DNA from 3 places in the Geodermatophilus sp. SYSU D00705 genome. Region 2 is predicted to be linked to each of the others. Evidence: predicted binding sites of a transcription regulator. Region 2 holds the regulator's gene; each other region holds the start of a gene.
The links. The regulator LexA, encoded in region 2, represses DNA repair genes until DNA is damaged. The targets are predictions, from matches to a motif close to TCGAACANNTGTTCGA.
Positions count from the first base shown of each region.

Region 1: ACI78Q_RS11190 (DUF222 domain-containing protein) is a predicted target of LexA. The motif match lies at 949-964, and genes of this name have one in related genera.
Region 3: ACI78Q_RS06665 (DUF222 domain-containing protein) is a predicted target of LexA. The motif match lies at 1,022-1,037, and genes of this name have one in related genera.

Region 1 covers NZ_JBJGYT010000011.1:69,015-71,277, reverse strand. The annotation lists gene ACI78Q_RS11195 (ATP-dependent 6-phosphofructokinase) at 1-803, shown strand, start outside; gene ACI78Q_RS11190 (DUF222 domain-containing protein) at 969-2,263, shown strand, end outside.
Region 2 covers NZ_JBJGYT010000017.1:50,606-52,868, reverse strand. The annotation lists gene lexA (transcriptional repressor LexA) at 524-1,273, shown strand; gene ACI78Q_RS14650 (hypothetical protein) at 1,383-2,263, opposite strand, start outside.
Region 3 covers NZ_JBJGYT010000006.1:24,419-26,681, reverse strand. The annotation lists gene ACI78Q_RS06670 (HNH endonuclease signature motif containing protein) at 1-190, opposite strand, end outside; gene ACI78Q_RS06665 (DUF222 domain-containing protein) at 266-1,018, opposite strand; gene ACI78Q_RS06660 (DUF2252 domain-containing protein) at 1,135-2,263, opposite strand, start outside.

The DNA of each region.
Region 1 (2,263 bases), on a different contig from region 2:
AGAAGCTGCACGCCGGGCTGGCGCAGATGAAGGGCGTGCTGGCCGAGCACGGCGTCGACGTGCTCATCCCGATCGGCGGGGAGGGCACCCTCACCGCGGCGCACCTGCTGTCGCAGGCCGGCGTCCCGGTGGTCGGCATCCCCAAGACGATCGACAACGACATCGACGGCACCGACCTGACCTTCGGGTTCGACACCGCGGTCAGCATCGCCACCGACCTCATCGACCGGCTGCACACCACTGCCGAGTCCCACCAGCGGGTGCTGCTGGTCGAGGTGATGGGCCGGCACGCCGGCTGGATCGCGCTGCACGCGGGCCTGGCGTCGGGGGCGCACGTCACGCTCGTGCCCGAGGAGCCCTTCGACGTCGCCGAGGTCGCGAAGATCGTCGAGGACCGCTTCGCGCGCGGGGACACCCACGTCATCGGCGTCGTCGCGGAGGGTGCCTCGCCGATCCCCGGCACGATGCTGGTGCGCGACGGCGGCGTCGACGAGTACGGGCACAAGCGGTTCACCGGCGTGGCGCAGCAGCTGGGCGACGAGCTCGAGCGGCGCACCGGCAAGGAGGTGCGCACCACCGTGCTCGGTCACGTGCAGCGCGGGGGCACCCCGACGTCGTTCGACCGGGTGCTGGCCACCCGCTTCGGCCTGCACGCGACGATCGCCGCGCACGAGGGCCGGCACGGGCAGATGGTCGCGCTGCGGGGCACCGAGATCGACCTGGTGCCGCTGGCTGACGCCGTGGCGAGGCTCAAGACGGTCACGCCGTCCCGGCTGGCCGAGATCGGCGCCTTCACCGGCTGACGCGGCGGCTGTCGCTGCCGTCGCCCGGTGCGGCGGGGTGCCGGCTCGCTGTCGGTTACAGCCGCTGTACCGAGCTCTGGATGGCTCCCGGTGCGCCTGGTGAGCTGCGCATCCTCCGTCCACAGCGGTTGCAGAGCGTCTTCGTTCGAACGTATGATCGAACGCATGGAGGACGTGGCGCTCTCCGGCACCCGCGGTGGTGTCGTGCGCCCCTCGCCGGCCGAGGGCCCTGTTCCGGCGGTGGGCTGGGCGGCCGGTCCGCTGGGGGTGGTGCAGGCCGCGGACCGGGAGATCGCCCGGCAGACGGCGCTGCGCGCGCGAGCGGTGGCGGAGTTCGCCGCGAGCCGGCCGGCCTCGGCCGACCGGGCGCAGGGTGAGCCGGGTGCGATGGCAGCCGGGCGGTGGGCGGCGCGACCCGAAGTGCTGCGGGCGGTGAGTGAGTGGGCGGCGCCGGAGCTGTCGATCGCGCTGGGCATCACCGCGCCGGCCGCGGAGGCGCTGCTGGAGCGGTCGCTGACCCTGGTGCACCGGCTGCCGGGCACGCTGGCTGCCCTGGAGACGGGGGTGCTGCACGCCGGGCACCTGTGGCACCTGCTCGACAAGGTCGCCCCGATCGAGGACGACGCCGTACGGGCGGAGGTGGAGGCCGAACTGCTGACCTGGGTGGGCGGCCGGTCGGTGACCACCCCGGCGCAGCTGGGCGACAAGGCCCGCCGGGTGGTGCTGGCCCGCGATGCCCGCGCGGCCGCCTGGCGGCTGGCCGCGGCGCTGCGCGACCGGGGCATCTCGCTGCGCCCGGAGCGGGCCGAGGGGATGGCCGCGCTCACCGTGGTGTGCACCATGCCCGAGGCGCAGGCGCTGCACCGGGCCCTGGGTGCGTGCGTCGACGCCCTCACCGCACCCGGCGACCGGCGCAGCCACGGGCAGAGGATGGTCGACTGCCTGCTCGACCTGGTGCTGCGCCCCGGCGAGTGCGATCTGCCGCCGGTGCAGGTGCTGCTGACGGTCGTCGCCTCGCTCGGCACGGTGCTCGGCGGGGACGCCCCCGGTGAGGTCGACGGCCAGGTCGTACCGGCGGAGGTGGTGCGCGCTCTGCTCCGCGGCCTCACCGGCCAGGACACCGGCACCGGCGCGCACACGGCGCAGCCGGCCACGACGGCGGAGCCGGCCGCGCCGGCAGCTGACGCCGTCGCCGAGCCGGACCTGCGGCCGTGGCAGGCCGTCGACCAGGACGAACTGGAGCGCTGGTGGGCCGAGATGGAACGCCGCGTGCTCGCCGAGGAACTGGCCGATCTCCCCGAGCCCGGCGACCCGATGCCGTACGACGCCCCGCTCGTGGAGGACGCCTGGCCGGATCTCGACGATCCCCTCGAGCCGGACGACCTCGAGGTCTTCGACGCCTGGGAGGAGTTCGGCGACCTCCCCGACGACCCGGCCGAACCGCAGACGCCCGAGACAGC
Region 2 (2,263 bases):
GCGCCGGCCCCGGCACGCCCAGGCGGCCGGTACCCGCCGCGCGGGGCCGGACGCCCCCGGCCACGGCCGATCGCGCCGACCCGCTCGCCGGCCGAGCCGGTGCGGCTGGTCGCGCCGACCCGCTCGCCGGCCGAGCAGACGTGGCCGGTCGCGGGGACCCGGTCGCCGGCCGCGCCGTTCCGGCCCGCGACGGGGCCGGGGACACGACTGCCCGCCGCGGGGAGCCCGGCTCGCGGGGGGACGGGACGGCCCGCAGACGGGGCCGCCACGGCACCTGAACCGCGTCGTCGAACTCCAGCACCGCACGCTGCACGCCTGTCACGACCACTCCTCTCGCCGAGCCCCGGACCGTCGAACGCGTGTTCGATCCGAACGTCTGTTCGATGTCTACCGGATGGCTCCGACGAAAGCCACACCACCCCGCCCCCACTTCGAACACGTGTTTGATCGGGCGCGTCCGGCGCGCTACGGTCGGTCCGGAAGGACGAGACGCGCTGCATGGGCAGCCGGCGAGGAGGCGACGGTGGCGGAGAAGAGTGGGACGTCGGGGAGCCGCCGGAGGACGCCGGCCCCGCCGGCGACCACCGGGACGGCAGCCGTGCGCACGTTCCCCGACCGGGGCGAGGCCGGCGACGGCCTGACCCAGCGTCAGCGGCGCGTGCTCGAGGTCATCCGCGACTCCATCGAGCGCCGCGGCTACCCGCCCTCGGTGCGCGAGATCGGTGAGGCCGTCGGGCTCTCCTCCGCCTCCTCGGTCGCCCACCAGCTGACCGTGCTGCAGAAGAAGGGCTGGCTGCGCCGCGACCCGAACCGGCCCCGGGCTCTCGACGTCCGCCTGCCCGGTGACACCGCCGTGGAGGTCCCGCAGCCGGCCGCCGCCGGGTCCGACGAGACCCCGGCCCCGACGTACGTGCCGCTGGTCGGGCGGATCGCCGCCGGTGGCCCGGTCCTGGCCGAGCAGGCGGTGGAGGACGTGTTCCCCCTGCCCCGCGAACTGGTCGGCGAGGGCACACTGTTCATGCTCAAGGTCGCCGGTGACTCGATGGTGGAGGCGGCCATCTGTGACGGCGACTGGGTCGTCGTGCGCCAGCAGCCGACCGCCGAGAACGGCGAGATCGTCGCCGCGATGCTCGACGGCGAGGCGACGGTGAAGACCTACAAGCGCCGCGACGGGCACGTGTGGCTGCTGCCGCACAACCCGGCGTACGAGCCCATCCCCGGCGACGACGCCACCATCCTCGGCCGCGTCGTCACGGTGCTGCGCCGGGTGTGATCCCTCGGTCCGCCGGGGCCTGACGGTCCTGGCGGACCGGCCCACGGGAGCCGTGCCCCGTCCTCGCGCGCGGTCTGCCCGGCCGCAGTGGAGCGCCCCCGGATACGGCTCAGGTGCGGCGGCGCAGCTTCCCGCCCACCCACACGACAGCGGTGGCCACCAGGGCGGCGACCAGTGCGGCCGGCACCAGCGGGATGCCGCCGTCGGAGGCGGTCAGCAGGCCCGGCAGGGGGCCGCTCGACGACTCCGACGCCGTAGCCGGACCGCCGGCGGCCTGCTCGGCCGCGATCGGCACGACGGTCACGTCGCCGGGCACCCCCTCGCCCGCCACGAGGACCCCGCTGCCGTCCGCGGTGAAGCTGATCGCCTCCCCCTGGGGCGCGTCGGGCAGCGCCATCCGCACCGGCTCCCCCGCGAGGGCGCCGGCGACGTCGGAGCCCGACAGGGGCCACACGTAGGCGTCGGTGTACGTCCGCAGCGCCACGTGGCTCCCGTCGGCCGACACCGCTCCCCCGGTGACCATGAGCTGACCTGCGCGGCCGACCGGCCCACCGGTGGTCCCGGTGAGCGTGAACTCCACGCCGCCCACCTCGGTGAGCGCCACCGTCCCCGACTCGACCAGTGCGGTCACCGGGCGGTACACCTTGCTCGCGCCCAGCACCTCCTTGGAGACGAGGTAGGGCATGCCGTCGGGAGCCAGCAGGAGCGCCTCGACGTCCCGGGCTCCCTCGGGATAGCTGAGCCGGTAGACCGCGGTGCTGCCGTCGGGCCGCAACGCGAGCAGGGCCACGGTGTCGCGGGTGCCCTGGTTGTCGCCGGTGTCGGCCAGCCAGACCGTGCCGTCGGCGGCGAGGGCGAGGTCCTCGGGGTCGTAGGGGTCCACCGCCGCGCTGCGCACCGTGAGCACCCGGCAGGTGGCGTCCAGGACGTACACGTCGAGCTGGTCGCCGCCGTCGTTGATGGCGAGCATCCGGTCACCGACCACGACTA
Region 3 (2,263 bases), on a different contig from region 2:
CGGTGGCCAGCAGCCGCCCGCCGGCGTCGGTGACCGCCACGCCCAGCGACCCGCCCGCCGGTGCCCGCAGGCCCAGGGCGTCCAGGCGGGCCAGCAGCTCGCGGACGTGGCCGGCGGTGATCGGCAGCCCGTCGACCGCGCCGGGTGTGGCCGTGCTGCCCTCCAGCGCGGCCAGGGCGGCGGTGATCACCACGCGCGCGGTGACGGCGGGCAGTCCGGAGTCGGCCGGGCGGCGCAGCAGGGCGGAGAAGACCTCCGCCCGCAGCTACTCGATCGGCCGCCGATCACCGTCGGCCCGGGCCGTCCGGGCCAGCTGGTCGACCAGGTCGTAGGCCTCGGCGGGCAGCTCGGCGGCCAGCGTGGACATGCCCTCCAGCGGCGAGGGAAAGACGCGCACGTCGGCCTGCCGCTGGGCGTCCTCGCGGCGGGCGTCCACCGCAGCCGCGTCACGCGCCAGCAGCAGCGCCAGCGCCCGCCGCCGCAGCCGCCCCAGCGACAGACCGGCGGCCTCGGGTAGCAGCTCGGCCTCGATCGACCGGGCCACCGCCGGGGCGGTGTGCTCCAGCACCTCGGCCAGCACCTTGGCGCGCGGCTCGTCCAGCGCCCCGGCGGCCAGCGCCGCCCACGTCGCCGGCAGATGCCCCCGGTACACCCACGCCCGCGCCGCCAGGTGCGCGGCGGTGCCCCGACCGCAGTTGAGCACCACCGCCAGCTCCGGGGTGAAGAACTCCGACACCCCCGGCAACTCCCCGTCCGCCGCCCATGACCCCGTCCGCGCCCCCGGCGTCCCCGGCGGCGGATCGAGGGTGGCGGGGGTGTCCTCGGCCAGGCCCAGCACCAGCTCCGCCTCGTACGCCGCGCACATCGCCCGCGCCCGCTGCACCCGCTGCAACTCCGCGGCCCGCTGCGACCGGGTCAACGCCGCCACCGGCAACCGCCCACCCAGCAGCGGCCGCTCACCCAGCCACGCGACCAGCCGGCCCTCCAACGGGGTCTGCCGCACAGCCGTCGAGATCACGAAACGAACATACGTTCGACCTAAGACAGTTCCGGGTGATGCCCGGCTCAGACCCGAGCAGGGCCTCCGCCGACATGTCCGCATGTCCGACGTGCCGACCCGCGGCCAGATCGCCGTCAGATGTCCCTGCGGGCCTGCACGCGGCCCTCGGCGGCGGCCTCGGCCAGCTGGCGGTGGTCGTCCTCGTTGACGTCGGCACAGGCCTCGGCGTAGTCCGCGAGCGCGGTGTCGAAGGCCGCCGACGAGCCGAGGTACCCGGCGATCGCGATCCGGTCGCCGGAGCGCGCGTGCGCCCGGGCCAGGCACCAGGCGCACAGCCCGCCGTAGATCTCCAGCCCCTGGGGTCGCAGGTCGTCGATCTCGATCGACCCCTTCCAGTCCCGCAGTTGCCGGACGTAGAAGTCCCGCTCGACCCCGTCGACACCGGCGGTCCGCTGCCAGCCGAGGAAGATGTCGCTGGCCTGCTGCATGAGGCGCTGGCCGGCCACCACGCGCTGACCCTGGTTGACGTACCGGCTGCGGCCCACGAACTCCGCGTGGACCGAGGGGCCGGCCTCCTTGATCTGCAGCAGCAGCGGGTCGTCCTCGTCGCGGCCGACCAGCAGGACGACCCAGCAGCGGGTGCCCACGCTGCCCACGCCGACGACCTTGCGGGCCATGTCGACGAAGGTGTAGCGCTCCAGCAGGGTGCGGCGGTCGGACTGCAGCGAGCCGCGGTACTGCCGGATCAGGGTCTGGAAGGTCTCGATCGGGTTGTCGCCCTCCGCTCCGGGGGCGATGTCGCGCAGCGGTACGAGCAGCGGGGCCTCGGCCTTGATCCGCAGCCCTCCGTCGACCGCCTCGGTCAGCTTGCCGAACGCCTGTAGGGTGTCCCGCGTCCGCGCCCGCTCGAGCGCCCGGTCCAGGCGCTTGCGCGCGGCTGGTCCCAGCAGGGGAGCGAGCTCGGTGCGCATCTCGTCGGCGTCGATCCGCGAGTACCAGACCTCGATGTCCCGGGCGCCCGCGAACTCCGCCATGGCCGTGCGGTAGCGCGCCGCGGCGGCGAGGGTGAGGCCCCTGCGCTGCTTGCGGGACAGGCCGTTGTGCCGGCCGGCGATCTCCAGGCTGGCGACCAGCCGCTTGACGTCGTGCTCGAACGGCCCCGGCAGGGTCTCGTCGAAGTCGTTCGCGTCGAACACCAGCCGCCGCTCCGGCGAGCCGTACAGGCCGAAGTTGGCCGCGTGCGCGTCGCCGCACATCTGCACC